One region of the Streptomyces sp. NPDC037054 genome, then DNA from elsewhere that is predicted to be linked to it. Evidence: riboswitches for the same ligand, from Rfam matches in the RefSeq annotation. Region 1 holds a riboswitch; each other region holds the start of a gene.
What was found. Region 1 has a riboswitch for cobalamin ahead of ACZ7D7_RS01155 (ribonucleoside-diphosphate reductase subunit alpha). Riboswitches for the same ligand answer to the same signal wherever they lie in the genome.
Positions count from the first base shown of each region.

Region 2: it holds a riboswitch for cobalamin, as region 1 does, so the genes downstream of both, nicT (Nickel transporter NicT) here and ACZ7D7_RS01155 (ribonucleoside-diphosphate reductase subunit alpha) in region 1, are expected to answer to the same signal.
Region 3: it holds a riboswitch for cobalamin, as region 1 does, so the genes downstream of both, ACZ7D7_RS28825 (ABC transporter substrate-binding protein) here and ACZ7D7_RS01155 (ribonucleoside-diphosphate reductase subunit alpha) in region 1, are expected to answer to the same signal.
Region 4: it holds a riboswitch for cobalamin, as region 1 does, so the genes downstream of both, ACZ7D7_RS33735 (prenyltransferase/squalene oxidase repeat-containing protein) here and ACZ7D7_RS01155 (ribonucleoside-diphosphate reductase subunit alpha) in region 1, are expected to answer to the same signal.

Region 1 is NZ_JBVJSJ010000001.1:250,807-258,297, reverse strand. It holds gene ACZ7D7_RS01165 (GlxA family transcriptional regulator) at 1-787, opposite strand, end outside; gene ACZ7D7_RS01160 (ribonucleotide-diphosphate reductase subunit beta) at 1,014-2,021, opposite strand; gene ACZ7D7_RS01155 (ribonucleoside-diphosphate reductase subunit alpha) at 2,021-4,372, opposite strand; cobalamin riboswitch at 4,494-4,655, opposite strand; gene ACZ7D7_RS01150 (GNAT family N-acetyltransferase) at 4,659-5,165, opposite strand; gene mctP (monocarboxylate uptake permease MctP) at 5,246-6,874, opposite strand; gene ACZ7D7_RS01140 (DUF3311 domain-containing protein) at 6,871-7,146, opposite strand; gene ACZ7D7_RS01135 (GntR family transcriptional regulator) at 7,259-7,491, opposite strand, start outside.
Region 2 is NZ_JBVJSJ010000008.1:35,225-42,715, forward strand. It holds gene ACZ7D7_RS20230 (hypothetical protein) at 1-22, opposite strand, end outside; gene ACZ7D7_RS20235 (DUF4142 domain-containing protein) at 236-982, shown strand; gene ACZ7D7_RS20240 (DUF6479 family protein) at 1,049-1,414, shown strand; gene ACZ7D7_RS20245 (helix-turn-helix transcriptional regulator) at 1,807-4,110, opposite strand; gene ACZ7D7_RS20250 (hypothetical protein) at 4,291-4,665, shown strand; gene ACZ7D7_RS20255 (ArsR/SmtB family transcription factor) at 4,701-5,066, opposite strand; cobalamin riboswitch at 5,203-5,416, shown strand; gene nicT (Nickel transporter NicT) at 5,445-6,584, shown strand; gene ACZ7D7_RS20265 (nucleoside hydrolase) at 6,607-7,491, opposite strand, start outside.
Region 3 is NZ_JBVJSJ010000014.1:116,700-124,190, forward strand. It holds gene ACZ7D7_RS28815 (class I SAM-dependent DNA methyltransferase) at 1-618, shown strand, start outside; gene ACZ7D7_RS28820 (SpoIIE family protein phosphatase) at 829-2,565, shown strand; cobalamin riboswitch at 3,057-3,235, shown strand; gene ACZ7D7_RS28825 (ABC transporter substrate-binding protein) at 3,266-4,303, shown strand; gene ACZ7D7_RS28830 (FecCD family ABC transporter permease) at 4,351-5,427, shown strand; gene ACZ7D7_RS28835 (ABC transporter ATP-binding protein) at 5,424-6,221, shown strand; gene dhaK (dihydroxyacetone kinase subunit DhaK) at 6,427-7,419, shown strand; gene dhaL (dihydroxyacetone kinase subunit DhaL) at 7,463-7,491, shown strand, end outside.
Region 4 is NZ_JBVJSJ010000025.1:1,689-9,179, forward strand. It holds gene ACZ7D7_RS33715 (ECF transporter S component) at 1-65, opposite strand, end outside; gene ACZ7D7_RS33720 (ABC transporter ATP-binding protein) at 62-1,900, opposite strand; gene ACZ7D7_RS33725 (CbiQ family ECF transporter T component) at 1,897-3,081, opposite strand; gene ACZ7D7_RS33730 (SCO2322 family protein) at 3,074-3,733, opposite strand; gene ACZ7D7_RS33735 (prenyltransferase/squalene oxidase repeat-containing protein) at 3,730-4,962, opposite strand; cobalamin riboswitch at 5,097-5,223, opposite strand; gene ACZ7D7_RS33740 (TetR family transcriptional regulator) at 5,307-5,963, opposite strand; gene ACZ7D7_RS33745 (glycosyltransferase family 4 protein) at 6,201-7,491, shown strand, end outside.

The DNA.
Region 1 (7,491 bases):
GCAGCCAGCGGTAGGGCGTGGTGCCCGTCTCCTGCTGGAAGCGGCGGGCGAAGGTGCGCGGCGCCATGTGGGCGCGGGCGGCGAGCTGTTCCACCGTGACCTCCCGGTCGAGGTGCCGCTCCATCCACGCCAGCACCTCGCCGACCGTGTCGCACCGCGAGCGCGGCAGCGGCCGCTCGATGTACTGGGCCTGGCCCCCGTCGCGGTGCGGCGGCACCACCATCCGGCGGGCGATCTTGTTGGCGACCTCGGGACCCTGCTCCTTGCGCACGATGTGCAGACAGGCGTCGATGCCGGCGGCGGTGCCGGCCGACGTGATCACCGGGTCCTCGTCCACGTAGAGCACGTCCGGCTCCACGACCGCCCCCGGATACTGCCGGGCCAGCTCGGGTGCGTGGCGCCAGTGCACCGAGCACCGCCTGCCCTCCAGCAGACCGGCGGCGCCCAGCACGAACACCCCGGAGCACACGCTCAGCACCCGCGCCCCGCGCTCCACGGCACGCACCAGGGCGTCGAGCAGCTCGGGCGGATACTCCCGCCGCGCGTAGTCGTCCCCGGCCGGCACGGTGATCAGGTCGGCCTCGTCCAGCCGGTCCAGGCCGTACGACGTGGACACGGTCAGCCCGCCGACGTGGGTGCCGAGGTCCGGGCCCTCGGCGGAGACCACCGCGAAGTCGTACACCGGGAGGCCCTCGTCGCTGCGGTCGATGCCGAAGACCTCGCAGACGACGCCCAGTTCGAAGGGGTGCACGCCGTCCAGCAGGACGGCCGCCACGTTGTTCAGCATGCTGCCAGTGTGCCTCGGATCTGGCAGTAAATCGAGGGTGTACGGCAGTCCTGCCACTGTCAGGAGCGTCGGGTCAGTACGAGACTTACGGCATGAACGCATTCCTCGGTTACCTCACCGCCCTGGCCCTCTTCGCCCTCCTCGCCGGCCCGGCGCTCGTGGGACTGCGCCACGAGCGCCGGATCGACCGCCAGCTCGACGGCCGGCCCGACCCGCGGCCGAGGGCTCAGAAGTCCTCGTCCAGGTCGACGGTGCCCTCCACCGCCACCTGGTACGCCGACGGACGCCGCTCGAAGAAGTTGGTCAGTTCCTGAACCCCCTGGAGCTCCATGAAGGAGAACGGGTTCTCGGAGCCGTACACCGGCGCGAAGCCCAGCCGTGCCAGACGCTGGTCGGCGACGCACTCCAGGTACTGCCGCATCGAGTCGGTGTTCATGCCCGGCAGACCGTCGCCGCACAGGTCGCGCGCGAACTGCAGCTCCGCCTCGACGGCCTCCCGCAGCATGTCGGTGACCTCCTGCCGCAACTGCTCGTCGAACAGCTCCGGCTCCTCCTTGCGGACGGTGTCGACGACGTCGAACGCGAAGCTCATGTGCATGGTCTCGTCGCGGAACACCCAGTTGGTGCCGGTGGCGAGACCGTGCAGCAGGCCCCGGCCGCGGAACCAGTAGACGTAGGCGAAGGCGCCGTAGAAGAACAGGCCCTCGATGCACGCGGCGAAGCAGATCAGGTTCAGCAGGAAGCGGCGGCGGTCGGCCGGCGTCTCCAGCCGGTCGATCTTCTCCACCGAGTCCATCCACTTGAAGCAGAACTCGGCCTTCTCCCGGATCGACGGGATGTTCTCCACGGCCGCGAAGGCGGCGGCGCGGTCCTCCGGGTCGGGGAGGTACGTGTCCAGCAGCGTCAGGTAGAACTGGACGTGGACGGCCTCCTCGAACAGCTGACGTGACAGATACAGCCGCGCCTCGGGCGAGTTGATGTGCTTGTAGAGCGTCAGCACCAGGTTGTTCGCCACGATCGAGTCGCCCGTCGCGAAGAACGCGACCAGCCGGCCGATCAGATGCTGCTCGCCCGGCGTGAGCCTGGCGAGGTCGGCGACGTCGGAGTGGAGGTCGACCTCCTCCACGGTCCACGTGTTCTTGATGGCGTCCCGGTAGCGCTCGTAGAAGTCGGCGTAGCGCATCGGGCGCAGGGTGAGCTCGAAGCCGGGGTCGAGAAGGTTCTGGTCGGTCATTACTGGCAGGCCTCGCAGGACTCGGGGTTTTCCAGGGAGCAGGCGACGGCCTCTTCGGAGGTCGCCTGCGGCAGGGCGGTGGCGGCCCGGGCGGCGCGGGCGATGCGGGTCGCCGGGCGCGAGCGCAGGTAGTACGTCGTCTTCAGGCCCTGCTTCCAGGCGTACGCGTACATCGATGAGAGCTTGCCGATGGTGGGCGTCTCCAGGAACAGGTTCAGGGACTGCGACTGGTCGAGGAACGGGGTGCGGGCGGCGGCCATGTCGATCAGGCCGCGCTGCGGGATCTCCCACGCCGTGCGGTACAGCCGGCGGACGTCCTCCGGGATCCACGTGAAGTCCTGCACCGAGCCGTTCGCCTCGCGCAGCGCCTCACGGGTGCGGGCGTCCCACACCCCGAGCCGCTTCAGCTCCCGCACCAGGTACTCGTTGACCTGGAGGAACTCACCCGACAGCGTCTCGCGCTTGAACAGGTTGGACACCTGCGGCTCGATGCACTCGTAGACGCCCGCGATGGAGGCGATGGTGGCCGTCGGCGCGATCGCGAGGAGCAGGGAGTTGCGCAGGCCGACCGACGCGACACGGGCCCGCAGGGCGTCCCAGCGCTCCGGCCAGGCGAGTTCGACGTCGTAGTGGTCGGGGTGCAGCACGCCGCGGGCGGTACGGGTCTCGTCCCAGGCGGGAAGCGGGCCGTTGCGCTCGGCGAGGTCGGCGGACGCCTCGTACGCGGCGAGCATGATCCGCTCGGCGACGCGCGTCGACAGGGCGCGGGCCTCGGGGGAGTCGAAGGGCAGGCGCAGCTTGAAGAAGACGTCCTGGAGACCCATCGCGCCGAGGCCGACGGGGCGCCAGCGGGCGTTGGACCGGCCCGCCTGCTCGGTCGGGTAGAAGTTGATGTCCACGACGCGATCGAGGAAGGTGACGGCGGTGCGGACGGTCTCGTCCAGCCGCTCCCAGTCGATGTCCGAACCGGCCACGAACGCGCCGAGGTTGACCGACCCCAGGTTGCACACCGCCGTCTCCCCGTCGTCGGTGACCTCCAGGATCTCCGTGCACAGGTTGGAGGAGTGCACGACCCGGCCGGGCGTCGCGGTCTGGTTGGCGGTGCGGTTGGCGGTGTCCTTGAAGGTCATCCAGCCGTTGCCGGTCTGCGCGAGGGTGCGCATCATGCGGCCGTACAGCTCACGGGCGGGCAGCGCCTTGCGCGCGAGGCCCTTCGCCTCCGCCGCCCGGTACGCGGCGTCGAACTCCGCGCCCCACAGGTCGACCAGTTCGGGCACGTCCGACGGGGAGAACAGCGACCACTGCTCGTCGGCGTTCACGCGGCGCATGAACTCGTCCGGCACCCAGTGCGCCAGGTTCAGGTTGTGCGTGCGCCGGGCGTCCTCGCCGGTGTTGTCGCGCAGCTCCAGGAACTCCTCGATGTCCGCGTGCCAGGTCTCCAGGTAGACGGCGGCCGCCCCCTTGCGCCGGCCGCCCTGGTTCACGGCGGCGACCGAGGCGTCCAGCGTCTTCAGGAACGGGACGATGCCGTTGGAGTGGCCGTTGGTGCCGCGGATCAGCGAACCGCGGGCGCGGACCCGGGAGTAGGCGATGCCGATGCCGCCGGCGTGCTTGGAGAGGCGGGCGACCTGGTGGTAGCGGTCGTAGAGGGAGTCCAACTCGTCCTTGGGGGAGTCGAGGAGGTAGCAGGACGACATCTGGGGGTGCCGGGTGCCGGAGTTGAAGAGGGTGGGGGAGGAGGGCAGGTAGTCGAGGCGGCTCATCAGGCGGTAGAGCGCCGCGACTTCGTCCACGGCGCGGGGCGTGTCGTCCTCGGCGAGACCGGCGGCGACGCGCAGCAGGAAGTGCTGGGGCGTCTCCACGACCTTGCGGGTGGTCGGGTGCCGCAGCAGGTAGCGGCTGTGCAGGGTGCGCAGGCCGAAGTAGCCGAAGCGGTCGTCGGCGGCCGGGTCGATCAGCGCGTCCAGCCGGGCCGCGTGCAGGCGGACGAAGTCGGCGGTCCGGTCCGCGACGAGGCCCTCGCGGTGGCCGGTGGCGACGGACTCGGTGAAGACGGTGACGCCCTGCGAGGCGGCCTCGGCGCGGATGCCGATCGCGAGCAGCCGGGCGGCCAGCTTCGAGTAGGCGGGGTCCTCCGAGATCAGGCCCGCGGCGGCCTCCGTGGCCAGCTCGCGCAGTTCGGCCTCGTCCGCGTGCGCCGACCGGCCCCGCAGCGCCGCGGCGGCGACCCGGCCGGGGTCGGCGTCGGGCAGGTCGGCGGTCAGCTCGGTCAGGTTCCGCAGCAACGCGGCACCCGGACCGTCGTCGGGCACCTGGGTCGCTGAAGCCGGATCGGCTGGCGCGATGGTCACGTGGGGCTCTCCCTCGCTCGGCACGGGGCCTCGGCGAGGGACGGGGGCAGCTCACGAGCGCACGCGGCGTCGCGTCCACCGGCCCATTCCACGAGGCCCGGACGTCATGCGCCGGGCCGGACGGCCGGGCGCGCCGTCGGCAGGTCCTCGGACTGGACAGGCGTGCGGAAACACGCGAGTACACCGTTGCGGGACAGTTCCGGATTCGCACCGGATTCCCCTGCGGCGACAGCGAGCACGAGCATACATCTTGTGCCGGGCTGCCGAAGCACCCCCAGATGTTGTGTCAGAGTGTCAGTCGGTAGGCGAGTAGCTGGATGTCGAGGAGATCGGGCCGGGGGTTCCAGTCGAGCTCCGGCGTGCGCACGAACCCCAGCCGTTCGTAGAGCCGGTGCGCGGTGTGCATGGTGCGCTGCGTGGAGAGCACCACGCCCGTGCAGCCCGGCAGGGCGCGGGCGCGGTCGGCACAGGCACGCACGAGGGCCTCGCCGACCCCGCGGCCCCGGGCGGCGTGGTCCACGGCGAGCATGCGTATCGCGGCCTCCGAAGGGCCGGCGATCTCGGCCATCGGCCCGCCGGACGGCACGAACGTGACGCCGCCGAGCAGGGTGTCGTTCCGCGCGGCGACGAGCACCTCGGCGTGTGCCGCGCGCTTGGCGACGTCGCGCAACTCGGCAAGGTAGGGATCGCTCTCCCCGAAGTCCAGCAGGCCGTCACGGAGGTAGGCCTGTGCGGTGATCTCACCGAGGGTCTCGAACTCGCCGGGCAGCGCCTGCCGGATCACGATGTCCATACGGCGAGTGTGCCGGACGGGTACGACAACGGGCCGCCGGTTTTCCCGGCGGCCCGAGTCGCTCTCCTTGGGGGCGGGCCTCAGTGGGCCGAGCCCGCCGTCGCCGGCGGGAGTTCCACCTGGACGCCCGGGTCGCCCGCGTCGGCCGTGTAGTCCTCCGGCTTGGTCTCGTCGACGCCCTCGGGGGCCTTGGCGGCCTTGAGGACGAAGGTGAGGACCACCGTGACGACGACGTTCAGCACGAACGCGGTGAGACCGATGTAGCCGATCTCGCCGATGCCGGGGATCTCCTTCGAGGAGCCGCCGAAGTGCTTCTGCGTCGGGGAGGCCACGCCGTACGCCGCGATCGTGCCGTAGAGCATGCCGACCGCCCAGCCGGCGAGCAGCGCCCAGCGGTGGAACCAGCGGGTGAACAGGCCGCCGACCAGGGCCGGGAAGGTCTGCAGGATCCAGATGCCGCCCAGCAGCTGGAAGTTGATCGCGACCGTCTTGTCCATGGTCAGGACGAAGGCCAACGCGCCCACCTTCACCAGCAGCGAGACCACCTTGGAGACCTTGGTCTCCTCCGCCGGGGTCGCGTCGGGCTTGATGAAGTCCTTGTAGATGTTGCGGGTGAAGAGGTTCGCCGCCGCGATCGACATGATCGCCGCCGGGACCAGGGCGCCGATGCCGATCGCCGCGAAGGCCACGCCCGCGAACCAGTCCGGGAACATGGTCTCGAACAGCTGGGGGATCGCCAGCTGGCCGTTCTGCACCTTGATGCCGGCCGCGATCGCCATGAAGCCGAGCAGCGCCAGCAGGCCCAGCATCAGCGAGTACAGCGGCAGGATCGTGGTGTTGCGGCGGATCACGTCACGGCTGCGCGAGGACAGCGTCGCCGTGATCGAGTGCGGGTACATGAACAGCGCGAGCGCGGAGCCCAGCGCCAGCGTGGCGTACGTCCACTGGCCCGCCTCGGCCGGCACCAGCGAGCCGCGCGGCGCGCCCGTCGCCGGGTTGGTCTCCGAGAACGCCTCGCCCGCCTTGGCGAAGATGTCGTCGAAGCCGCCCAGCTTGATCGGGATGTAGATGATCGCCACGGCGATCACGATGTAGATCAGGGTGTCCTTGACGAACGCGATGAGCGCCGGGGCCCGCAGACCCGACGAGTACGTGTACGCCGCGAGCACACCGAAGGCGATCAGCAGCGGCAGGTCCTTGATGAACCAGTTGGTGTTCTCGCCGCCGCCGACCCCCATCACGTCCAGCACGGCCTGGATGCCGACCAGCTGGAGCGCGATGTACGGCATCGTCGCCAGGATGCCGGTCAGCGCGACGGCCAGCGACAGGCCCTTCGAGCCGAACCGGCCGCGCACGAAGTCGGACGTCGTCACGTAGCCGTGCTTGTGCGACACCGACCACAGCCGCGGCAGGAAGGTGAAGATCAGCGGGTACACCAGGATCGTGTACGGCACCGCGAAGAAGCCCGCCGCGCCCGCCGCGTAGATCGCCGCCGGTACGGCCACGAACGTGTACGCGGTGTACAGGTCGCCGCCGAGCAGGAACCAGGTGACCCAGGTGCCGAACGACCGGCCGCCCAGGCCCCACTCGTCGAGGCTGTGCTCGTTCGCGGCCTTGCGCCAGCGGGCGGCCAGGAAGCCCATGACCGTGACGAGCACGAAGAAGAAGATGAAGACGGCGAGTGCCACGCCGTTCACGCCGTCCTTCATTCCGCCGCACCCCCCTCGGAGCCCTTGTTCCCGGCGCGGCCGCGCTGGTCACGCTGCCACAGCTTGTACGCGACCATGGTCAGCAGCGTGGACAGCACGACCCACATCATCTGGTACCAGTAGAAGAACGGGATGCCTATGAAGGCGGGGTCGGTCTTCGCGTACGAACCGACCCAGAGCATCGCCACGAAGGGCGCGACTAGGCAGAGGGCGATGACGACGCGCACGGGCGTCACCACCGGCTCTCTGTTCACTTCTGGGGCTTGCGACATGTGGCGGCTCCGTCCCCTCACTGATCACCTGATGCAACAACGCGCAGGAAATCTAAGGTCAGGGGGTCGCCGAACGGAACCCCTCGTCCGGATTCCGGTCCCCGGGATTTGTTCAGTCCTGTGGACGCTTGAGCCTCGCCACGAACTTGTACCGGTCGCCCCGGTACACGGACCGCACCCACTCCACCGGCTGGCCCTCCCGGTCCACGGAGTGGCGGGACAGCATCAGCATCGGCAGGCCCACGTCCGTGCCGAGCAGGCCGGCCTCGCGCGGGGTGGCCAGCGACGTCTCGATGGTCTCCTCGGCCTCCGCGAGATGGACGTCGTACACCTCGGCGAGCGCGG
Region 2 (7,491 bases), on a different contig from region 1:
CGAGTCCGAGAAACCAGGCCATGCGCACTGCCCCCTCTCGCCCGCCGCTGATCTCCGCGTTGATGCGATCCTGACATGCACAGCAAGAGACGTTCACTGCCGTGTTCCGGCAACGTTTGACGAGACTTCGGTGCCGCTTTCGGCCCGTCGGCGGGTTTGCCGGCCGCCGGATTGATTGCTTCGGCCGCTCCGTACGTACCTCCTGGGGACCGACCCGTTCACACCAGGAGGCAGCATGCGCATGTCGCGCAGGGCGGCAGGCACCGTGTTCATCGGCGGCGGCCTGGTCCTCACCCTCGCCGCGCTCGCCTACCCCGCCATGCTCGGGGTGGAGAACACGGCGACGACCTCGTCCCGCGTCATCGCCAACACCCGCTACGGCCCGCTGACGGAGGCCGACCGGGACTTCGTGGTGAAGGTCAGGGCGGCGGGGCTGTGGGAGCATCCGCTCGGCCTGATGGCGATGCAGCGGGGCACGACGCCCGAGATGAAGGAGGCGGGCGAGCACCTGGTCGCCGGGCACGCGCGCCTGGACGAGACGTGCCGCAAGATCGCCCCCGAGCTGGGGATCACGCTGCCCAACCAGGCCAGCCCGCAGCAGCAGCAGTTCGTGGCGACCGTGGACGGCAGCACGGGCAAGCAGTTCGACATCACGGCGGTCAGCATCATGCGCGTGACGCACGGCCAGATCTTCCCGGTGGTCGCCAAGATCCGCGCCAGTACGCAGAACTCGCTGGTGCGACAGCTGGCCGACCAGGCCAACGACACGGTGCTGGACCACATCACGGTGCTGGAGAAGACCGGCATGGTCAACTTCGACCAGATCAACTTTCAGCAGACGACGCCGCCGAAGCTGCCCCAGGAACAGCTGACGCCGCCGCCCCCGCAGCCCGGGGCCCCCGTCGTCGCCCTGACCGAGCCGCCCGGCCTGGACGTGAACACCACCTCGCCGACCCCGACCCCCAGCCCGACCGTGCGCTGAGGCCGGGCACGTGATTCTTTGCCCATTTCGGGCGTTAATCCGCAATCCGCCGGGGATAATTGGTACATGAGTACGGCAGCGTTCGAACTACTGGCCGCCTCGCAGGATGTACTCAATGTGACGGCGGCGTTCATCGGCGGGCTGGTCGTGGCCGGCGCGCTCGTGTGGGCCGTACGCCTCGGCATCAGGGTCATGGAGCGGGAGCCGCACCGGCCCACCGCCGAGGAGCAACCCAGGCTGCCCGACACGGGCGCGGTCCACGAGGTCCGAGAGGTGCGCGAGCCCGACGAGGTGCCGGCGGCCACCGACGGCAGACGGCTCATGCCCTACGAACTCCACCAGGCGCAGAGCAAACGGGGCGAGGACCAGCACCGCCGCCGCTGGCGGCCCGGCTCCAGCGGTTCCTTCGGCAGCGGAGGCTTCCGGCTCTGACGCGACCCTCCGCACGGGCGTCCGCACGGCCCGTCCGCGCGACGGTCCACGCGGGGCGGCCTTCTAGGCGGGGCTGCCCCGCCGACCAGGGGCAGCCCCGCCTGATGCCGCCGGGGAAGCCGGGACGCCGGGCGCCTTGCCATGACAGCCGTGGGGTTTGACCAGCACTGCCGGCACCCCTCGTCCGTTTTCCCCGGGCGGCACCACCCACTGTGCCGTGCCGCGGGGCGCCCCGCGGCACGGAACGCCGGAGATCGGTACGCACGCGCGGCACCCGCCACCAAGATCGGTACCGGCCGCCGCAGCGGACTCGGTATACGTACCGGGCCCCACCGGACGGCCCCGCCGCCTCCCCGTTCGTACGTGCGACACCTACGTGTCCGTACGCGGCGCTACTGACCGGCCACGGCCGGTATCTCGGTACGGGACGTGATGCGGAGCTTGGCGAGGATGTGCTCGACGTGGGCGTCCACGGTGCGCTTGGAGATGACGAGCCGCTCCGCGATCTCCCGGTTGGACATGCCCTGCGCCACCAGCGCCGCGACCTCGCGCTCGCGCCGGGTGAGGACATCGACGGAACGGTTCTGCACTCCGGCCCGGCGCCCGGCGGCCCGAGCGGCCGACGATCCGTGGGAGGGCGGCTCGTCCGCGTCGGCCCGTACGGCGTCCAGCACCTGCCGGCCCGACAGCCGCGCGCCCGCCTGCCACCACTGCTCGAACCGCTCCTCGCCGAGCGCCGCGCGGACCTGCTCGCGCATCGCCTCCTGCTCCTCCAGCAGCCGCGGCAGCAGCGCCACCGGGTCGCCGCTGAGCCGGCGCGCGTTCTCCGCGTAACCGAGCAGCCAGCCCGCCCGGACGTGCCGGCCGTGCCGGGCGGCGTGCCAGGCGAGGCCCAGACAGGCCAGCGCGGCCACCAGCACCTCGCCGATCTCGGCGGCGGCCTCCAGGCCCCGGCGGAACAGGTCCGCGCTCGCCTCCTGCTCCCCGCCCAGCCACAGCACGAGCCCCTGCACCATCAGCGTCGAGCCGTACAGCTGACGCTCGCCCGTGCGCTCCAGGTGGGCGAGGCCGGTGGCGCACAGGTCCAGGGCGCCTGCCGGGTCGCCGAGCACCGCGCGCAGCAGGGCACCCTCGTAGTGGACGACGGCGATGCCGAGCCCGTCACCGGACGCGACGATGCGCAGCCGGGCGTCCTCCAGCGCCGCGAGGCCCTCCTCGACCGCGCCGCCGAGCACGGTCATGGCGCCCAGATACGCCTCGGCGAACAGCTCCACGCGGTCCACCCCGGCGCGCTTGGCGACCTCGTGGGCCTGCGGGAACCGCTCAAGGGCGGTCTCCAGATCGCCGGTCCACACCGCGAAGACGCCGGTCATGAACAGGCCCCAGGCCCGCTCGGCGCCGTCCTCGGGGACGCGGTCCAGGCCCTTGTCGATCCAGTGCCGGCCCTCGGACAGGGTGCCCGCGGCCCGCCAGTACGGGCCGAGCCGCGTCGCCAGCCACAGCGCGTCGGCCGCCCGGCCCTCGGTGGCGTACCCGTACTCCAGCGCGGCCCGCACATCGGCGACGTCGTCCCGCAGCGTGCGGTGCAGCGCCACCTGGGCGGGGGTCAGCAGCTCGTCCCAGAAACGCCCGGTCAGCGCCTCGTAGTGGCCGAAGTGCCGTGCCCGTACGGCCGGCTCGTCGGCGGTGCCGGCGAGCCGGGCGGCGCCGTACTCGCGGATGGTGTCCAGCAGCCGGTAGCGGCCGCCGTCCTCGCCGATGCGCTGCACGACCGACTTGTCCACGAGGCCGATCAGGGCCTCCACGACCCGCTCGGCGGGCAGGTCCCCGCCCGCGCACACCCGCTCGGCCGCGGACAGCTCGAACGACCCGGCGAACACCGAAAGCCGCGCCCACAGCGCCCGCTCCTCGGCCGTGCACAGGTCGTACGACCAGTCGATGGCGGTGCGCAGGGTCTGGTGCCGGGTGAGGGCCGTGCGGCGGCCGCCGGTGAGGACCTCGAAGCGGCGGTCCAGCCGGGCGACCAGTTCGGCGAGCGGCACGGCACGCAGCCGTACGGCGGCCAGCTCCAGGGCGAGCGGAATGCCGTCGAGCCGGTCCACCAGCGCGAGGGTGCGCTCGCGGTCGGCCTCGGTGACGGCGAAACCGCCGGTCACGTCGGCGGCGCGCTGCTCGAACAGGGCGACGGCGTCCTCGCGGGGCAGCGGGGCCAGGGGGACGCAGTGCTCGCCGGGCACGTCGAGGGGCTGCCGGCTGGTGGCGAGGACGCTCAGGCCGCCGGCCTCGCGCAGGAGGATGTCGCAGAGCATGGCGCACGCGTCGACGAGGTGCTCGCAGGTGTCGAGGACGATCAGCATGCGCCGGCCGCGCAGATGCTCGACCACCGCGTCCAGCGGGCTCATCCCGGACTGCTCGGGCAGCTCCAGCACGCCGGCGAGGGTCGCCGGGACCAGCTCGGGGTCGTGCAGCCCCGACAGTTCCACCAGCCGCACCCCGTCGGCGAACCGCCCGGCGAGTCCGCCGGCCGCGCGCAGCGCCGTACGGCTCTTGCCGACGCCGCCGGGGCCGACCAGGGTGACGAGCCGTGACCGCGCCAAGGCGCCCTGGATCAGAGCGAGCTCCTCGTCGCGGCCGACGAATCCGGTGAGTTCCACCGGGAGTTGTCCACCACGTCGCTGTCCGAAGCCGAATCCCATAACGCCCCCGTAGTCGACCCGTTCACCCGCACAGCGTAGTGAGGCAGGTGCCCAGCGTGAATGGAGCCTCGTCGGCGTGGCGGCGAGGATTCCGCTTTCCGCGCGCGGCGGGGCGGGACGGAGGAGAATCGGAAACGCCGGAAACCGCGCGAATCGGCTGCGGGACGGAGGTGGGCCGCCGTGATCACCGAACTCGCGGTCGAGCGGGTCGAATTCGCCTGCGGCTCGTGCGGGCACCGCTGGAGCGTGGACCACGACGTCCAGCGCTACCTGGACGGTCACGGGGACGAGTGGGAGTGCTTCCACCGGGACAACACGTCCGTGCCGTCGCCGTACACCCCGGAGGGGGCGCCGGCGTGCGGGCGGTGCGGGGGGCGCACGGCGGGGCGGCTGGTGGCGCGGCGGCCGGTGCCGTTGCCGGGGACGCCGGGGCAGCCGCGGACGCGGGTGCCGGGGGTGGGGATGCACCGGCCCGAGCGGCACATCGCGCCGATGCTCGGGGCGGTGGTCCGGGACGCGGACGCCCGCGGGGCGGGGCGTTCCACGCAGGGGTGAGCGGCCGGCGGTGCGGGCGCCGTCGGGCGGGGACGTCAGTGGCTCAGTGTGTCCGCCGCGCAGTGCTCCAGCAGGGATCGGACCTCCGTGTCGACCACGCGGTAGCGGACCACGCGGCCCTCCTTCTCGCCCTCCACCACGCCCGCCGCCCGCAGCAGACGGAGGGCCTGGGAGACCGCCGGGTCGTTCATGCCCGTCGCGATCGCCAGGTCGGAGACCGCCAGCGGGCCGGTGCGGTGCAGGGCGAGCAGCAGCGCGAGGCGCTTGGCGTCGGCGAGCAGGGAGAAGCGGTCGGCCCAGGTGCGGACGTGGCCGGGCTCGCCGATCGCGGCGATGGCGTCGCACACCCGGTGGCCGTCGATGGCGCGCCGGTCGGCGCGGTCGGCCGGGACGAGATGCATGGAGCCATCCTCGCAGGTGCCCCGTCGTTCGCACCGGCCCGCGGCGGACCCGAACGGCGTTCAAACCCCGGACCCCGCCTTTGTGATCTTGAATACCTGCGTAGCTGTGCAGCTATGCAGCGGTGCCCCGCAGGCCCTACCGTGGCCCCGCCGTGGTGTTCGGGAAGCCGGTGACGGTCCGTCGGGAAACCGAGGGACCCAGACCGGCGCGGCCCTCGCCACTGTGATCGGGGAGTTCGCGTCCCACGCCCCACCCGGGGCAGCCACTGGCCACCGCACGGCGGCCGGGAAGGCGGGCCGAGAACGCACGACCCGTAAGCCAGGAGACCGGCCACGGCATCTCACGAACTGATCCACGAGGTGCTGGAGCGTGACCGGATGACCTTGCCCGACCCTGCCCCGAAGACGTCCCCGACGGCGTCCTCGCCGGCCTCCCCGACCCCCGCCGCGTCCTTCCGCTGGCGCCGCGAGGACACCGTGCGGACCGGCGGTCTGATGGCCGTGATCGCCGCACTGCACGTCGTCGCCTTCGGCATCCTGTTCCTCCTCGTGGTCCCCGGCGACCACGAGGTCGGCTCGAAGGCCTTCGGCATCGGCCTCGGCATCACCGCCTACACCCTCGGCGTACGGCACGCCTTCGACGCGGACCACATCGCCGCCATCGACAACACCACCCGCAAGCTCATGGCCGACGGCAAGCGGCCCGTCTCCGTGGGCTTCTGGTTCGCGCTCGGCCACTCCAGCGTGGTCGTGCTGCTCGCCGCGATGATCGCCGGCGGCACGACGCTCGCGACCCGCGTGACCAGCGAGGAGTCGACCACGCACCAGGTGCTCGGCGTCCTCGGCACCACGGTCGCCGGCTCGTTCCTCTACCTGATCGCCGCGCTCAACCTGGTCGCCCTGCTGGGCATCCTGAAGGTCTTCCGGGCGATGCGGCAGGGCACGTACGACGAGGTCGAGCTCGAACGGCACCTGGATTCCCGGGGGTTCATGAACCGCTTCCTCGGCAGGCTGACCCGCTCGATCTCCCGCCCCGGCCAGATGTACCCGCTGGGCTTCCTGTTCGGTCTCGGCTTCGAGACGGCCACCGAGGTCACGCTGCTGGTGATGGCCGGGTCGGGTGCCGCGGCCGGGCTGCCCTGGTACGCGATCCTGTGCCTGCCGCTGCTGTTCACCGCGGGCATGTGCCTGTTCGACACCCTCGACGGCACGTTCATGAACTTCGCCTACCAGTGGGCGTTCTCCAACCCCGTCCGCAAGGTCTTCTACAACCTCACGATCACCGGCCTGTCGATCGCCGTCGCGTTCTTCATCGGCACGATCGAACTGGTCGGCGTGCTGCACGAGAAGCTCGATCTCCGCGACGCGGTGACGAGTTGGATCGCCGCCATCGACCTGGACAGCGTCGGCTACGTCATCGTCGGCCTGTTCGTGGTGGTGTGGGCGGCGGCGGTGTCGTACTGGAAGGTCGCGAAGGTGGAACAGCGCTGGGCGCCACGCCCGGCCGAGGCGGACTGACCCCGGCACCCCCAGGGCCTGTTCACACCGGGCCCGGGCGCTCCACGGCGTCCAGGTACAGCCGCACGTAGCGCGCCACGTCGACGTCCAACGCCACGTCCACCAGGGCCTGTTCACGGGTGCCGTCGTGGAGCTCGGACTCGCCGGGGCGGGGCCGGCGGTCGACGATCGTCTGGCCGCGGGTGGGCCCCGGGGCCAGGGACACCTCGACCGGAAGGCGGTGCGTGGTCAGGCCCTCCGGGTCCACGACCGCGCACACCGCACCCGCGTCGCCGAGCCCCCCGCCGGGGTCCGACGCGTCGGTGACGGGGCCGCGGTGGGCGAGCAGTTCGCCGGCGAGGCGGGTGCCGGGGTCGGTGCTCGCCCGCAGCCGGCGCAGGTCCGGCCCCGGCACGATCACGCGCTGGAACACGTCGAGGCCGTACATCGTGAGGGGCACCCCGGCGGTCAGCAGCACCGCGGCGGCCTCCGGGTCGTGCCAGACGTTGAACTCGGCGACGGGCGTGGCGTTCCCGGTGGCCACCGCGCCGCCCATGAACACGATCCGCTCGATGTTGCGCGTGACGTCCGGGTGGGTGCGCAGCAGCAGCGCGATGTTGGTGAGCGGCGCGGTCGGGATCAGCGTGACCGGGCGCGGCGAGGCGAGGATCTCGCGGCGCAGCAGCGTCACCGCGTCCACGTCGGCGGGGGCGCGGGTCGGCGCGGGCAGCCCGAGGTCGCCCATGCCGTCGTGGCCGTGGACGTGCCGCGCGGTGCGCACCGCCTCGATCAACGGCCGTTCGGCGCCCCGCGCGACGGGGATCTCGGGGGCGCCGGCCCGCTCCAGCACGGTCAGGGTGTTGCGGACGACGCCGTCGACGTCGGTGTTCCCGGCCACGCAGGTGACGGCCCGCAGGTCGAGCCCGGG
Region 3 (7,491 bases), on a different contig from region 1:
GAAGCCTTCGACGTCATCGGCGACCGCTACGACGAGGCCTTCCCCCACAAGGAAGGGCAGCTCGCGGCCGCCGAGTGGCTCGTCGGCTCCCTGGACGCCGGGGCCCGCGTGCTGGACGTGGGCTGCGGTACGGGAGTGCCCACGGCGCGCCAGCTGACCGAGGCCGGTCTGGACGTCGTCGGCGTCGACCTGTCGGCCCGGATGGTCGAACTGGCCGAGGCGCACGTCCCTGGCGCCACGTTCCACCGGGCGGACATCGCGGACCTGCGGCCGGGCGGACCCCTCGACCTGGGGCGCTTCGACGCCGCCGTGGCGTTCTTCTCGCTGCTGATGCTGCCCCGCGCGGAGATCCCGCTGGCGCTGCGCACGGTCCACGACCTGCTGACGCCGGGCGGGCTGCTCGCCCTGTCGATGGTGGAGGCCGACGTGGACGACTATCCGATCCCGTTCCTGGGGCGGCGCATCCGGGTCTCCGGTTATCTTCGCGAGGACCTGCGCCAGGTGGTCGAGTCGGCGGGCTTCGAGGTCGTCGACGAGTCCTCCTACTCGTACGCCCCGGCCAGCACCGAGGTGCAGCCGGAGGAGCACATCTTCCTCCGCTGCAGGCGACGCGACTGACACACCGGTTCCCGCCCGCCGTACGGGCGCAGCACTGAGGGAAGGACACGCGTGACGCACCATCGCTCGGCACACGCGGACCCCGGCAGCGGGGCCGACGGGGCCGGCCGCCCGGGCGGCCCCGCGGCGGCGCCCCTCTCCCCCGCGTCGCTGCCACCGCACGGCGGGCCGGACGCGGAAGCGCCGGCCGCGCCCGTCGGCCGCGGCGCGATGCCGCCGCACCCCGACGGGGCGGGCCCCGCGCGGCCGCACGGCTCGGTCATCCGGATCCGGGCCGCGGGTACGCACGCCCTGCGCACGACGGGTGACAGGACGGCGGTCGAGCGGGCCCGCGCGGACCGGCTGCGCTTCCTGGACACGGCCACGCGGCGCATCGCCCGCTCCATGGAGCTGGACGAGACGCTGCGCGAGCTGACCGCCGCGACCGTGCCCGGGTACGCCGACCGGGCGCACGTCTACCTGCGTCATCCCCTGCCGCTGGCCGACGGCGCCCCGGACACCGCCGTCGTCCTGCGCGCGCACGGCACGTCGCACCCGGGTGGCGCCGTGCCCCCGGACGTGGCCCGCCGCCTCGCCGGGCTGCTGCGGGGCGGCCGGCCCGTGTTCGGGGACTCCCCGGCGACCGCCGCCGTCCTGGCGGACATGCTGGGAGCCGAGGCGGGCCCGCGCGGGCGCCGCTCGATCGTCGCGCCGCTCCTCGGCCGCGACCACGCCATGGGCGTCGTCGTCCTCACCCGCGAGGCCCACCGCCCGGCCTTCACCGACGACGACCTGTTCGTCGCCTCCCAGCTCGCCACCCTCACCGCCCTCGGCATCGACAAGGCCGAGCGGCACGGGCACGAGGCGTTCGTCGCGGACGCGCTGCAGCGCACGATGCTGCCCCAGTCGCTGCCCGAGCCGACCGGCGTGCGGCTCGCCAGCCGGTACCTCCCGGCCTCCCGCACGGCGCAGGTCGGCGGCGACTGGTACGACGCGATTCCGCTGCCCGGCAGCCGCGTCGCCCTCGTCATCGGCGACGTGATGGGGCACTCCGTGACCTCCGCGGCGATCATGGGCCAGCTGCGCACCATCGTGCAGACCCTGGCCGGCCTCGACCTGCCCCCGGCCGAGGTCATGCACCACCTGGACGAACAGGCGGAGCGGCTGGGCGGCCAGCACATGGCGACCTGCCTCTACGTGCTGTACGACCCCGTGCGGCAGCGGCTGCTGATGGCCAACGCGGGCCACCCCCCGCCGCTGCTCGTGCACCCGGACGGCACCGCCGAGATCATGAAGATCCCGACCGGCGTGCCGATCGGCGTCGGCGGCTGCGCCTTCGAGTCGACGGAGATGCCGGCGCCGGCCGGGGCGACGCTGCTGCTGTACACGGACGGCCTCGTCGAGTCGCGCGGCTCGGACCTCCAGACCGGCGTGGAGCAGCTGGTCGCGCGGCTGGACGACCACGCCGCCGCCCACCCGGCCGGGCCGCCGCCCCTGGAGTCGCTGTGCGACGAGGCGCTGCGCACCCTGGGCCACGGCGACCGGCACGACGACGTGGCGCTGCTCGCCGCCCGGCTGGAGGGCGTGGAGCCGGCGACCGTGACGTACTGGTATCTGGCGCCCCATCCGCGGACCGCCGGCCAGGCCCGCCGGCTGGCCCGCAGGGCGCTGCGCCGCTGGGGCCTCGACTCCCTGCTGGAGACCACCGAGTTGCTGGTCAGCGAAGTGATCGGGAACGCCGTGCGGTTCGCCAACCGCCCGATCAGCCTGCGGATCCTGCGCACGGACGTGCTGCGCTGCGAGGTCGGCGACGACTCGCCGCAGGTGCCGAGGATGCGCGAGGCGCAGCTGAGCGACGAGGGCGGCCGGGGCCTGTGGCTGGTCGACCAGCTGGCCGACCGCTGGGGCGCGACGCGGGTGAGCACGGGCAAGGTGGTGTGGTTCGAGCTGGAGCTGCCGAAGGAGTGAGCAGTACGGCGCCCGCCGCGTGGTGCGGCGGGCGCCGCGTGGTGCGGCGGGCGCCGGGTCTGCTCACCCGAGGGCGGAGTCCCGTCGGGGTTGTCAGGTTTCCGAGGTTCTCATGGGCCTCACCCCTGGCGGTTGATGACGAACTGCGAGCCCGGTTCGACGCAGACGTCGCTCTCCGCCGAGTGTCCGCGAAACCCACCCACAGTCGCTCGGCCCACGCCAACGGGGCCTCGCAGCGCACCAGTTGTCCGCGGGGACATCGGCAACCGGGCGGGGCCCGGCCCGGACCGCAGCAGACCGAGCATGACCGTGACCCAGGCTGGGCCCTTCGGGCGCGGGACCTGGAGTTCGGGGCCGACCGAGCCCGGTTCGTGCTTCCCCCACGACGAGCACGCCGGACGGCTGGTGCTGCGGGCGGTCCGCGAGGCTTGACGGCAGGCTCGGGGCGTGCGAGCGAGCCCCCGCGCCCTTTTGACCTGAGCTCGACGGACCGTAGTATCACCGGGTCATCGCCGCGACGGGAGAACAGGAAGCCGGTGCGAATCCGGCACGGTCCCGCCACTGTGACCGGGGAGTGCACCCCTTCTCCACGCCACTGCGCACCGCGCGGGAAGGCAGGGGGGAGCGTCGATCCGGGAGTCAGGACACTGGCCTGTCGCGGGCCCGTTCCGAGGAGCGCGGACTCCCCAGGAGGCTTCACGTGTACGACGGCACGTTCCGTCCCCCGCTGTTCACCCGTGTCCGAAGGCGCCACGCCCTGCGCGCCGCGGCCGTCGCCCTGTCGGCGGCCCTGCTGAGCGCCGGCTGCGGCTCGTCGCAGCACACCGGCCAGGACGCGAAGGCCACGGCGTCTCCGGCCGACGGCTTCCCCGTCACCATCGACAACTGCGGTGTGAGGACGACGTACGACGGGCCGCCCTCCCGCGTCGTCACCATCCACCAGCACCCGGCGGAACTCATGCTCTCCCTCGGTCTGAAGGACCGCATGGTGGGCACCGCCTTCCCCGACTCCCCCGTCCTGCCCGAACTGAAGGACGACTACGAGGCGATCCCGCAACTGGCCCAGAGGGAACCGTCGTTCGAGACGGTCCTGGAGGCCGAGCCGGACCTCGTCTACGGCGGCTACGGCAGCGCCTTCACCGAGAACGAGGGCCGTTCCCGCGAGGCGTTCGCCGATGCCGGCATCGACACCCACCTCAACCGCGAATACTGCGGCAAGGAGCGGGTCACGATGAAGGACACCTACGAGGAAGTCCGCACGATCGGCCGGATCTTCGGCGTGCCCGACCGGGCGGACAAGCTGGTCTCCGCGCTTCAGGCGCGGGTCGACAAGGCCACCACCGCCGTCGAGGGCGCCACCGAGGTACCCGTCTTCGTCTACGACAGCGGTGACAAGGCCGCGTTCACCGCGGGCGGCAAGAGCCTGGGCACCGACCTCATCCGGCTGGCCGGCGGCCGCAACGTCTTCGCCGACCTCGACGACGTCTTCGGTGACGTCTCGTGGGAGCAGGTCGTCGAGCGCAAGCCGGAGGTCATCGCCGTCTACGACTACGCCGGCGCCGGAAGCGTCGAACGGAAGAAGGAGTTCCTGCTCTCCCGGCCCGCCCTCAAGGACGTCCCCGCGATCAAGAACAAGCGGTTCGTCGTCCTGCCGCTGACCGCCACCCTGGTCGGCGTGCGGTCCGCGTACGCGGTGGAGGATCTGGCCCGCGGACTGCACCCCGAGAGCTTCGCGTGACGGCCCCGGTCGCCGGTACCGGTACCGGTACCGGTACCGAGCGGACCGTGAGCGGGCGGCGGCAGGGCGACGGACGGGTGGGCCCGGCCGGTCTCGCGGTCACGCTCGTCCTCTTGGCCGTCCTGCTGGTGGTGTCCGTCACGGCCGGTCTCGCCATCGGCTCGGTGCGGGTCCCGCCCGGGCAGGTGTGGGGCATCGTGACGCACGCGCTGGGCGCCGACTGGTCGGCACCCAACTGGTCTCGCGCGCGGGAGACCATCGTGCTGGACGTGCGCGCGCCGCGCGTGCTCCTCGGGGCCGTGGCGGGCGCCGGACTCGCGGTCGTGGGCACCGCCCTGCAGGCCCTGATCCGCAACCCCCTCGCCGAGCCCTACCTGCTCGGTGTCTCCTCCGGGGCGTCCCTCGGCGCCGTCGCGGTGATCGTGTTCGGGGTGACCTGGTTCGGGCCGGTGTCGCTGTCGGTCGCCGCGTTCGCGGGTGCGCTCGGAGCGCTGCTGCTCGTCTACTCCACCGCCCGCACCGGCGGTCGGATCACGTCCGCGCGGCTGGTCCTCTCCGGTGTCGCCGTCGCCGCCGTGCTCACCGCCGTGCTGGACCTGGTGCTGCTCACCACCGACCGGGGCAACGAGACCCGCGCCGTCCTCGCCTGGACCCTCGGCGGCCTCGGAGGCGTCGACTGGGGCGCCCTGTGGCTGCCCGGCGCCGCCCTGCTCCTGGGCATCGGCATCCTCACGGTCCAGGCCCGCAACCTGAACCTGCTGCTCGCCGGCGAGGAGGCCGCGACCACCATGGGTCTGGACGTGGCCCGCTTCCGCGCCCGCATGTTCGTCCTGCTCTCCCTCGTCACCGGCGTCCTCGTCGCGGCGTGCGGACCGATCGGCTTCGTCGGGCTGATGCTGCCGCACATCGTGCGCCTCGTCGTCGGCGGCGACCACCGGCGCGTCCTGCCCACGGCCGCGCTCGGCGGCGCGGTCTTCCTGATCTGGGCCGACATCGCCGCCCGCGTCGTGGCCGCGCCCATGGAGATCCCCGTCGGCGTGCTCACCGCCCTGTGCGGTGGCCCGTTCTTCCTGTGGCTCATGCGCCGCGACGCCCGGCGCGGCACCGTTCGAGGCGCGGCATGACCGGCACGGAACTCGTCGTCGACGGGGTCACCCTCACCGCCGGCGCCCACCGTCTGATCGAGGACGTCTCCCTGAGCGCCCGGCCCGGCGAGGTCATCGGCCTGGTCGGGCCGAACGGCAGCGGCAAGTCGAGCCTGCTGCGCGCCGTCTACCGCGTCCTGCGCCCCGCGAGCGGCCGGGTCAGGGTCGACGGCACCGACGCCTGGTCGCTGCCCGTGCGCCGGCTCGCCCGGACGGTGGCGGCGGTCGTACAGGAGCCGGGCGCCGAGTTCGACCTCTCCGTGCGGGAGGTCGTCGCGATGGGCCGCACCCCGCACAAGCGGCTGCTCGACGGCGACACCGGCGAGGACGCCGGCCTGATCCGGTCGGCGCTCGCGGCGGTGGACGCCGCCGACCTCGCCCACCGCCCCTTCGACCGGCTCTCCGGCGGCGAACGCCAGCGGGTGCTCATCGCCCGTGCCCTCGCCCAGCAACCGTCCCTCCTCGTCATGGACGAGCCGACCAACCATCTCGACATACGTCACCAGCTCGAAGTCCTGGGTGCCTTGCGGGACTTGCCGGCCACGGTTCTGGTCTCCCTGCACGAGCTCAACCTGGCCGCCCACTTCTGCGACCGCCTCTACGTGCTCGACCACGGCAGAATCGCCGCCGACGGCCCCCCGGCAGCGGTCCTCACACCCCGGCTGCTGGCCGAGGTGTACGGCGTGTCGAGCGAGGTGGCCGTCCATCCACGCACGGGCGCACCTCAGGTGACCTTCCTGCCCGGGCAGCCGTCGGCAGTCCCGAACCGCTGATCCTCCGGATTCGCGGGCCCTTCCGTCGCCGCTCGGGGCACCGACGGCGTGACCTTCGCCGCGGCAAGACGGATACTGCCGTAGACAGGAGAAGCAGCCGCCCGGCGGTCGACCACCGGCAGGACCTGACGGGCACTCATGACCATGCCGCTCTGACCTGGTGAAACGCGGATCCAGGGCCTGCCGATCTCTTCAGGAGGTACCCATGAAGATGCTGATCAACGTTCCCGAGACGGTGGTCGCGGACGCGCTGCGCGGCATGGCGGCCGCCCATCCCGAGCTGACCGTCGACGTGGAGAACCGGGTGATCGTGCGGCGGGACGCGCCGGTGGCCGGGAAGGTCGCCCTGGTGTCGGGCGGCGGCTCCGGGCACGAGCCGCTGCACGGCGGTTTCGTGGGTCCCGGCATGCTGTCGGCGGCCTGTCCCGGTGAGGTGTTCACGTCGCCGGTGCCCGACCAGATGGTGCGGGCGGCGGCGGCCGTGGACAGCGGGGCCGGGGTGCTGTTCGTCGTGAAGAACTACACCGGGGACGTCCTCAACTTCGACATGGCCGCCGAACTCGCCGAGGACGAGGGCATCCAGATCGCGAAGGTCCTGGTCAACGACGACGTGGCGGTGACCGACAGTCTCTACACGGCGGGGCGGCGCGGCACCGGCGCGACGCTGTTCGTGGAGAAGATCGCGGGCGCCGCGGCCGACGAGGGGCAGCCGCTGGAGCGGGTGGAGGCCGTGGCCCGTCAGGTCAACGAGAACTCCCGGAGCTTCGGTGTGGCGCTCAGCGCGTGCACCACGCCCGCCAAGGGCAGCCCCACCTTCGACCTGCCGCCCGGCGAGCTGGAGTTGGGCATCGGCATCCACGGCGAGCCCGGCCGGGAGCGGCGGCCGATGATGACGTCCGGGGAGATCGCCGACGCCGCCGTCGAGGCGATCCTCGCCGACCTGACGCCGAGCAACCCGGTCCTGGTCCTGGTGAACGGCATGGGCGCCACGCCGCTGCTGGAGCTGTACGGGTTCAACGCCGAGGTGCAGCGGGTGCTCGCCGCCCGCGGTGTCGCCGTCGCCCGCACGCTCGTCGGCAACTACGTCACCTCCCTCGACATGGCGGGCGCCTCGGTCACCCTGTGCCAGATCGACGAGGACATGCTGCGGCTGTGGGACGCGCCGGTGAGCACGCCGGGCCTGCGCTGGGGCATGTGAAGCCGTGAGCGACCACGACGTACCCACCAGGCAAGGAGATCCCGTGCTCGACGCCGACTTCTTCCGCCGCTG
Region 4 (7,491 bases), on a different contig from region 1:
AGCGCGGCGACCGAGCGCGGGCCCAACCGCACCGCGCGTGCCTGCCGCTGCAACGAATCGCTCATGGCGTCGGCTCCGTGGGGCGTGCGTCCGGCAGGCCGAGCGCCTCGCGGACCTGCGTCACCGTCAGCCAGTGCTGCGGCGCAAGGATCTTCGCCACCTGCGGCGCGAAGGACGGGGAGGACACCACGACCTCCGCCGTCGGGCCGTCCGCGATCACCTCGCCGTCCGCCAACAGCACGACCCGGTGGGCCAGTTCGGCGGCCAACTCGACGTCGTGCGTGGCCAGGACGATGGCGTGCCCCTCGGCGGCCAGCTCCCGCAGCAGCGCGACGAGGCGGGCCTTCGCCGCGTAGTCCAGGCCGCGGGTCGGCTCGTCCAGCAGGAGCAGCGGCGGGCGCGCGGTCAGGACGACGGCCAGCGCGAGGGTGAGACGCTGCCCCTCCGACAGGTCACGCGGGTGCGTGTCGTCGGCCACGCCGGGCAGCAGCGTGGACAGCAGCGCCCGGCAGGTGCCCGGCTCCGCGTCCGCGTCCCGGTCGGCGGCCCGGCACTCCGCGGCGACCGTGTCGGCGTACAGCAGATCGAGTGGCTCCTGCGGTACGAGGCCCGCGCGGCGCACGAGTTCACGCGGCGACGTCCGGTGCGGTACGGCGTCGCCGACGCGGACGGAACCGGCGGCCGGTTCCGCCAGCCCGACCAGCGCCCCGAGCAGCGTGGACTTCCCGGCGCCGTTGCGGCCCATCAGGGCGACGGCCTCGCCGGGGGAGACGGCCAGGTCGACGTGGCGCAGCGCCCGGACGCGGTCACGGCGGACGGCGAGGCCGCGAACCTCGGCGAGCGGGCCGGGAGTTGAGGGCGCGGCCGTGGTCGTGGCCGTGGCCGTGGCCGCGCGCCATCGGCGCAGGAACCGGCGCCTGCGGCCGGCCCCCGCTGCGGGACGCCGCCCCTCCACCGCCTCGCCCCCGACCGGCCTGCCGCCCACCGGCTCGCTCCCGTGCGGCGTGCCGTCCACCCGCTCGCCCTCGTACGGCTTGCCGTCCGCCGACTTCCCCCCGTCCGGCCCGCCGGCCGGTGTTTCCCGGTTCGTCAGGCGCTCGCGCAGCGTTCCCGCCCGGCGTCGGGCGTCCCGCACCGTCAGCGGCAGGGGCGTCCAGCCCGCCACCCGGCCCAGGCCGACCACCGGCGGATACACCGGCGACACGGCCATCACGTCCGCCGGATCGCCCACCACCGGCGCCGCGCCCGGCTCCGGCAGCAGCACGACCCGGTCGGCGTACTGCACGACGCGCTCAAGCCGGTGCTCGGCCAGCAGCACCGTCGTCCCGAGGTCGTGCACGAGGCGCAGCAGGACGGCCAGGACCTCCTCGGCGGCGGCCGGGTCCAGCGCGGACGTCGGCTCGTCGAGGACCAGCACGGACGGGTGCGGCGTGAGGACGGAACCGATCGCGACCCGCTGCCGCTGGCCCCCGGAGAGCGTCGCGATCGAACGATCCCGCAGGTCCGCGAGCCCCAGCAGGTCAAGCGTCTCCTCCACCCGGCGCCGCATCACGTCCGGAGCCAGCCCCAACGACTCCATGCCGTACGCCAGTTCTTCCTCGACCGTGTCCGTCACGAAGTGCGCGAGCGGGTCCTGGCCCACCGTGCCGACCAGGTCGGCGAGTTCGCGCGGCTTGTGCGTGCGGGTGTCCCGGCCGGCGACGGTGACCCGGCCGCGCAGGGTGCCGCCGGTGAAGTGCGGGACGAGTCCGTTGACCGCGCCGAGCACCGTCGACTTGCCGACGCCCGACGGCCCGGCGAGCAGCACGAGTTCACCCTCCGGGACCTCGAAGTCGATGCCGGTCACGGTGGGGCGGGCCGCGCCGTCGTACGTCACGGAGACGTCCTCGAAGCGGATCACGGTTGCTCCTCGGATGCGGAGGTCGGGGGCGGGGCGACGAAGGCCGGCAGCAGGCCCAGCAGGATCGCCGCCGCCGGCCAGAGGGGGAGCGTCGGGGCGACGAGCGGGACGACGCCCGGATGCAGGGCCGCCGGGTCGCGTACGGCGGCGAGCGTGAGGCCGGCGGCCACGGCGGCGCCGGACCCGACGACCAGCCGGGCGCGGGCGTCCCAGCGGTCCGGGCGGTACCCGGTCCGCAGTGACCGGCGCCCGCCGAGCCACAGCCCCGCCAGCGCGGTCGCCAACCCGGCGAGCAGCACCGGCAGTCCGTACGTGCCGCCCGCCGCGGTCAGCATCCCGTACGTCCCCGCGCACACCCCGAGCAGGCCGGCCAGCGTCAGCGCGGCGGTCGTACGCCGTACGGCCGCGGGGACTCGGGCGGTACGGCCGTAGCCGCGGGAGTCCATCGCGGCGGCGAGCGCGACGGAGCGTTCCAGCGCGCCCTCCAGGACCGGCAGGGCAACCTGGAGCAGGCCCCGCAGGCCCTTGTCGGGGCGGCCGCGCAGCCGGCGGGCGGCGCGCAGCCGCTGGACGTCGGCGATGAGGTTCGGGGCGAAGGTGAGGGCGACGACGACGGCGACGCCGGTCTCGTACAGGGCGCCCGGGAGGGACTTGAGGAGGCGCGAGGGGTTCGCGAGGGCGTTCGCCGCGCCGACGCAGATGAGGAGCGTGGCCAGTTTCAGGCCGTCGTACAGGGCGAAGACGAGGGGTTCGAGGGTGACGTCGCCGCCGAGGCGGATGCCCTGGGCCCAGGCGGGGAGGGGGAGTTCGGGGAGGGTGAGGAGGGTGCGGGAGCCGGGGATCGGGGAGCCGAGGACGACGGTGAAGGCGACGCGGATGAGGAGAACGGCGAGCGCGAGCTTGACGAACGTCGAGTAGGAGCGGGACCAGGGGGTGTGGGGGCGGCGGGCCGCGACGACGTAGGCCGAGACGGCGATGAGGAGGGTGAGGAGGAGGGGGTTGGTGGTGCGGGTGGCCGCGATGCCCAGGGATATCGCCCAGAGCCACCAGGCGCCGGGGTGCAGGTGCGCACGGCGCCGGTCCCGGTGGCGAGGGGTGGGGACACGTGCCGGCGTTGGCCGGGTGCCGCTTTCCGTGGGACGGGCGCCGCCCCGGCGGCACGACTGTCCGCGGTTACGCATGCCTGCGCCGGAACTGCCAGACCGCCGCCGCTGCCAGGACGGCCACGAGTGCGCCGCCCGCTGTCCAGCCCAGCGACGGGCCTGTCTCTGTTGCCGGCTCTGCTGCCGGCTTCTCTCGTTCCTCCGTCCTCTCCTTCGCCACCTGCTCCCCGCACCCCCGCTCCGGATAGCCCCCGATCGCGCACAGCAGGGCGTTCGTGTCGTAGCGGAGGGGCTTGGCCACCGTCGACAGGGCGTCGGACGTCGTCGCGTCGGGGGAGACGCTCGCGCAGGCCGTGCGCGGGGCGGGTGGGGTCTCCCCGGCCGGGGCGTCCTGCCGCGTGCCGAAGTCGAGGACCAGGGCGATCCGCTTCCTGCCCTCCCGCTTCGGGGTGGACGCGCAGATCGTCGCGAAGTCGGCGGCGCCGCGCGGTTGGGCCGCGTTGCCGGAGTTCTCGCTCACCGCGAAGCGGAAGCCCTGGACGTCGCCGTCGGAGGGGCGGGCCGTGGCCGGGCCCTGGGTGGCGTACGTCCAGCCGTCGCCGGCGCGGTCCCAGAAGGACCAGTAGCGGTAACCGGCGGCCTGTGCCGGGCCCGCGCCCACGCCCGTGCCGACGCCCGCGCACAGCACGAGCGCGGCCAGGAGCAGGGCCCGCGAACGGCGGCCGGTCACGGCTGCTGCTTCCGGCGGCCGCTGAGCAGGAAGCCGAAGCCGATGCCGATGACCACGCAGACGCCCACGTACCACCAGACGCCGAACGGGGAGTCTTCCTTCGTCTCCTCCCCCTTCTTCCCGGCCTCCTCGCTGTCTCCCTTCTCCGCCTGCGGGGCCGGTCCCGTCGCGTTCAGCTGCTTCACCAGGTCCTTGCCGCCGAAGTCGCGCGGGTCCGTGCCCGTGGCGTGGGCCGCGAAGACGAGCTGGGCGTACGCCGCGGGGCCGCTCTGCTCGGCCCAGGCCGCGGAGTTCCGCTTCAGCCAGTCCAGGGCCTTGGCCGCCTGGCGGTCGGCACCCTGTGCGGCGAGGGCGACGACGGCGTCGGCGGTGTTGCCGTGGTCGGGGCCGCCCGTGCCGGCCAGCGTCAAGTGGCCGTTCTTCGCGAGGGACTTGGCGAGGTACGCGACGCCGTTGGCGGCGGCCCGCTCCGGGGTGGCCTCGCCGGCGTCGGAGCAGGAGGGCTCGACGGCCGTGTCGGGCTTCTCGGCCGCGTCGACCACCAGGCCCTCGCCGAGGGCGCCGAGGACACCGGCGGCGGTGGCGTCGGCGTTGGCGGCCAACGTGCCCTTCTTGTCCGGCTGGAAGGCGAACGCGCCCGCGTCCTTGCCCTCGCCCTCGCAGGGCAGCGAGAGCTTCAGCAGGGCCGCGTAGGGAGACTTCCCGCCCTTCACGACCTCCGCCGGCTTCTCCCCGGCCGCCGCGAGCGCGCCGATGACCACGGACGTGGAGTTCGTGTCGCTGGCGCCGCCGGGGACGTAGCCCCAGCCGCCGTCCTCGTTCTGCACGGACTTCAGCCAGTCGACGGCCTTGTCGGCGGCGGCGTCGTGGCCGCCGAGCGCGGTCAGGGCCTGGACGGCGGCGGCCGTGTTGTTCGTGTCGACCGTCGTCTTGGCGTCGCACGGCTTGGCCGGCTCGGCGCGGAACGGGGCGAACGCGCCGTTCGCGCACTGCTGGCGCACCAGCCAGTCGACGGCCTTCGGCGCGGGCGTCACCTTCACCGTGTGCTGGGCGAGCAGGGCGAGGGACTGGCGCCAGACGCCGTCGTACGTCGGGTCCGTCTTGCCGTACAGGCCGGACGGGAGGGCCGCGGACGGCGACGGCGACGGGGACGAGTCGGCGGCGGCCGGTGCGGCGGCACCGATCACGGCGGTGGCGGCCAGGACCGCGGCGCTGCGGCGGACGTTCATGATCGGCGGGTGCCTCTCCCTGCGGGGAGCCGGGCAGCACGGGGCACCCCCGGCGGCTCGGCTCCGTATACCTCGACGGTGCCGTGCTCCGGCGGACTGCCGGGCACGTGAGCCGTTCACGAACCGTGCGGGGCGATCCGGCTCACCACCGGGCGGGGCCCTGGTGGTTCACGGTTGCGGGTCAGCGCCGGAATTGCACCGGCTTCCCCCCGTACGGGTGTGATGACGACTGGCCACTCTACCCGGCCGTAGGGAAGGCGCCGAGGTGAGATGGGCGACTGCCGGAACCGGAACCGAAACCGGAACCGGAACCGGGAGCGGAACCGAAACCGGAACCGGAACGGCTACCCCTCCCGCCCCGTCGCTGTCCCCGCCCCCATCCCCGGCGCCGTCAGGTCGATGAGGCGGCACGCCGTCTCGATGTCCCTCTGCACCTCCGCTATCGACGCCCGGCCCGACAGCCACGTGATGAGGGCCGAGTGCCAGGTGTGCTCGATGACGCGGATCGCGGAGAGCTCGTCGGGGGTCGGGGCCGGGCGGCCCGCCGCCTCCAGGATGATCGCCGTGGTCCGGCGTGAGACCTGTTCCACCTCCGCGCTCACGCTGCGGTCCGCGAAGGTCAGGGCCCGGACCATGGCCTCCGCCAGATGCGGCCGGCGCTGGAGGGAGTGGAAGGCGCGCATGAGGGTCTCCGCGATCCGGTCGGCCGCCGTCTCGCCCGCCAGCGGATGCTTGCGGAGGGTGCCGTGCAGCCGCGCCAGCTGGTCCTGCATCGTCGCGACGAGCAGATGGACCTTGGACGGGAAGTACCGGTACAGCGTGCCGAGGGCGACCTGTGAGGACTCCGCGACCTCCCGCATCTGCACCGCGTCGAACCCGCCCCGCGCGGCCAGTTGCGCGGTCGCGCGCAGGATGCGGCGGCGGCGCGCCTCCTGCCGTTCGGTCAGCGGGGCCGCGGCCGGTCCCGCCGCGCCCGCCTCCGCTGTGGATCCCGCAGCCATGGTGCCGTCCCGTCCGTTCCCGTGCGTTCCCGTGCGTTCCGTGACAGTCGGTGAGGGCGAGTGATCGCACAGCATGCCAGGGTTGCGCGCCGTGGCGCGAATCACCCGATCCACTGGCCACAGCGCCCCTACCTGCCGGTAGATTCGGAGCCTCTTGAACGATCAAGTCTGAAACTTGTTCTAGATTAGCGTCCCGTCGTAATCTCGCGGGACAGTGCAGGGAGAAGGGGGCCCAGAGTGACCGCTGAGGCCAGGGAGGCGGCGTCCCCGGAGGGCCTCGCTGCCGACGGCGGGCGACCGCTCCGCATCGCGCTCCTCACGTACAAGGGAAACCCGTTCTGCGGCGGCCAGGGCGTCTACGTCCGGCACCTCTCGCGCGAACTGGCCCGGCTCGGACACCGCGTGGAGGTCATCGGAGCCCAGCCGTATCCGGTCCTCGACGTCGTCGACGGCACAGGCACAGACGGAGGTCCGGGACCGGGCGCGGGCGGCGGACCTGTCCTCACCGAGCTGCCGAGCCTCGACCTCTACCGCCAGCCGGACCCCTTCCGCACTCCGAAGCGGGACGAGTACCGCGACTGGATCGACGCCCTCGAAGTGGCCACGATGTGGACCGGCGGTTTCCCCGAGCCGCTCACCTTCTCGCTGCGCGCCCGCCGCCATCTGCGCGCCCGGCGCGGCGAGTTCGACGTCGTCCACGACAACCAGACGCTCGGCTACGGCCTGCTCGGCGACATCGGCGCGCCCCTGGTGACCACCATCCACCACCCCATCACCGTCGACCGGCAGTTGGAGCTGGACGCGGCGCGGAGCCGGCGCCGCCGGTACGCGGTGCGCCGCTGGTACGCCTTCACCCGCATGCAGAAGCGCGTCGCGCGCCGCCTGCCGTCCGTGCTGACCGTGTCCGGCTCCTCCCGCCAGGAGATCGTCGACCACCTCGGCGTACGGGACGACCGCGTCCACGTCGTCCACATCGGCGCCGACACCGACCTGTTCTCGCCCGACCCGTCGGTGCCGCAGGTGCCGGGGCGGATCGTGACGACGTCCAGCGCGGACGTGCCGCTCAAGGGGCTGGTGTTCCTGGTCGAGGCGCTGGCGAAGGTGCGCACCGAGCACCCCGACGCCCACCTCGTCGTCGTCGGCAAGCGGCCCACGGGCGGGCCCGTCGCCAAGGCGGTCGAGCGGTACGGGCTCGACGGCGCCGTCCGCTTCGTCAAGGGCATCTCGGACGCCGAACTGGTCGACCTGGTGCGCTCGGCGCAGGTCGCGTGCGTGCCGTCGCTGTACGAGGGCTTCTCGCTGCCCGCCGCCGAGGCCATGGCCACCGGCACGCCGCTGCTCGCCACGACCGGCGGCGCCATTCCCGAGGTCGCCGGGCGCGACGGCGAGACGTGCCTGGCGGTGCCGCCCGGCGACGCCGGCGCGCTGGCCGCCGGACTGAGCCGCCTGCTGGGCGACGCCGCGCTGCGCGCGCGGCTCGGCGCGGCCGGGCGGGAGCGGGTGCTGCGCCACTTCACGTGGGCGCGGG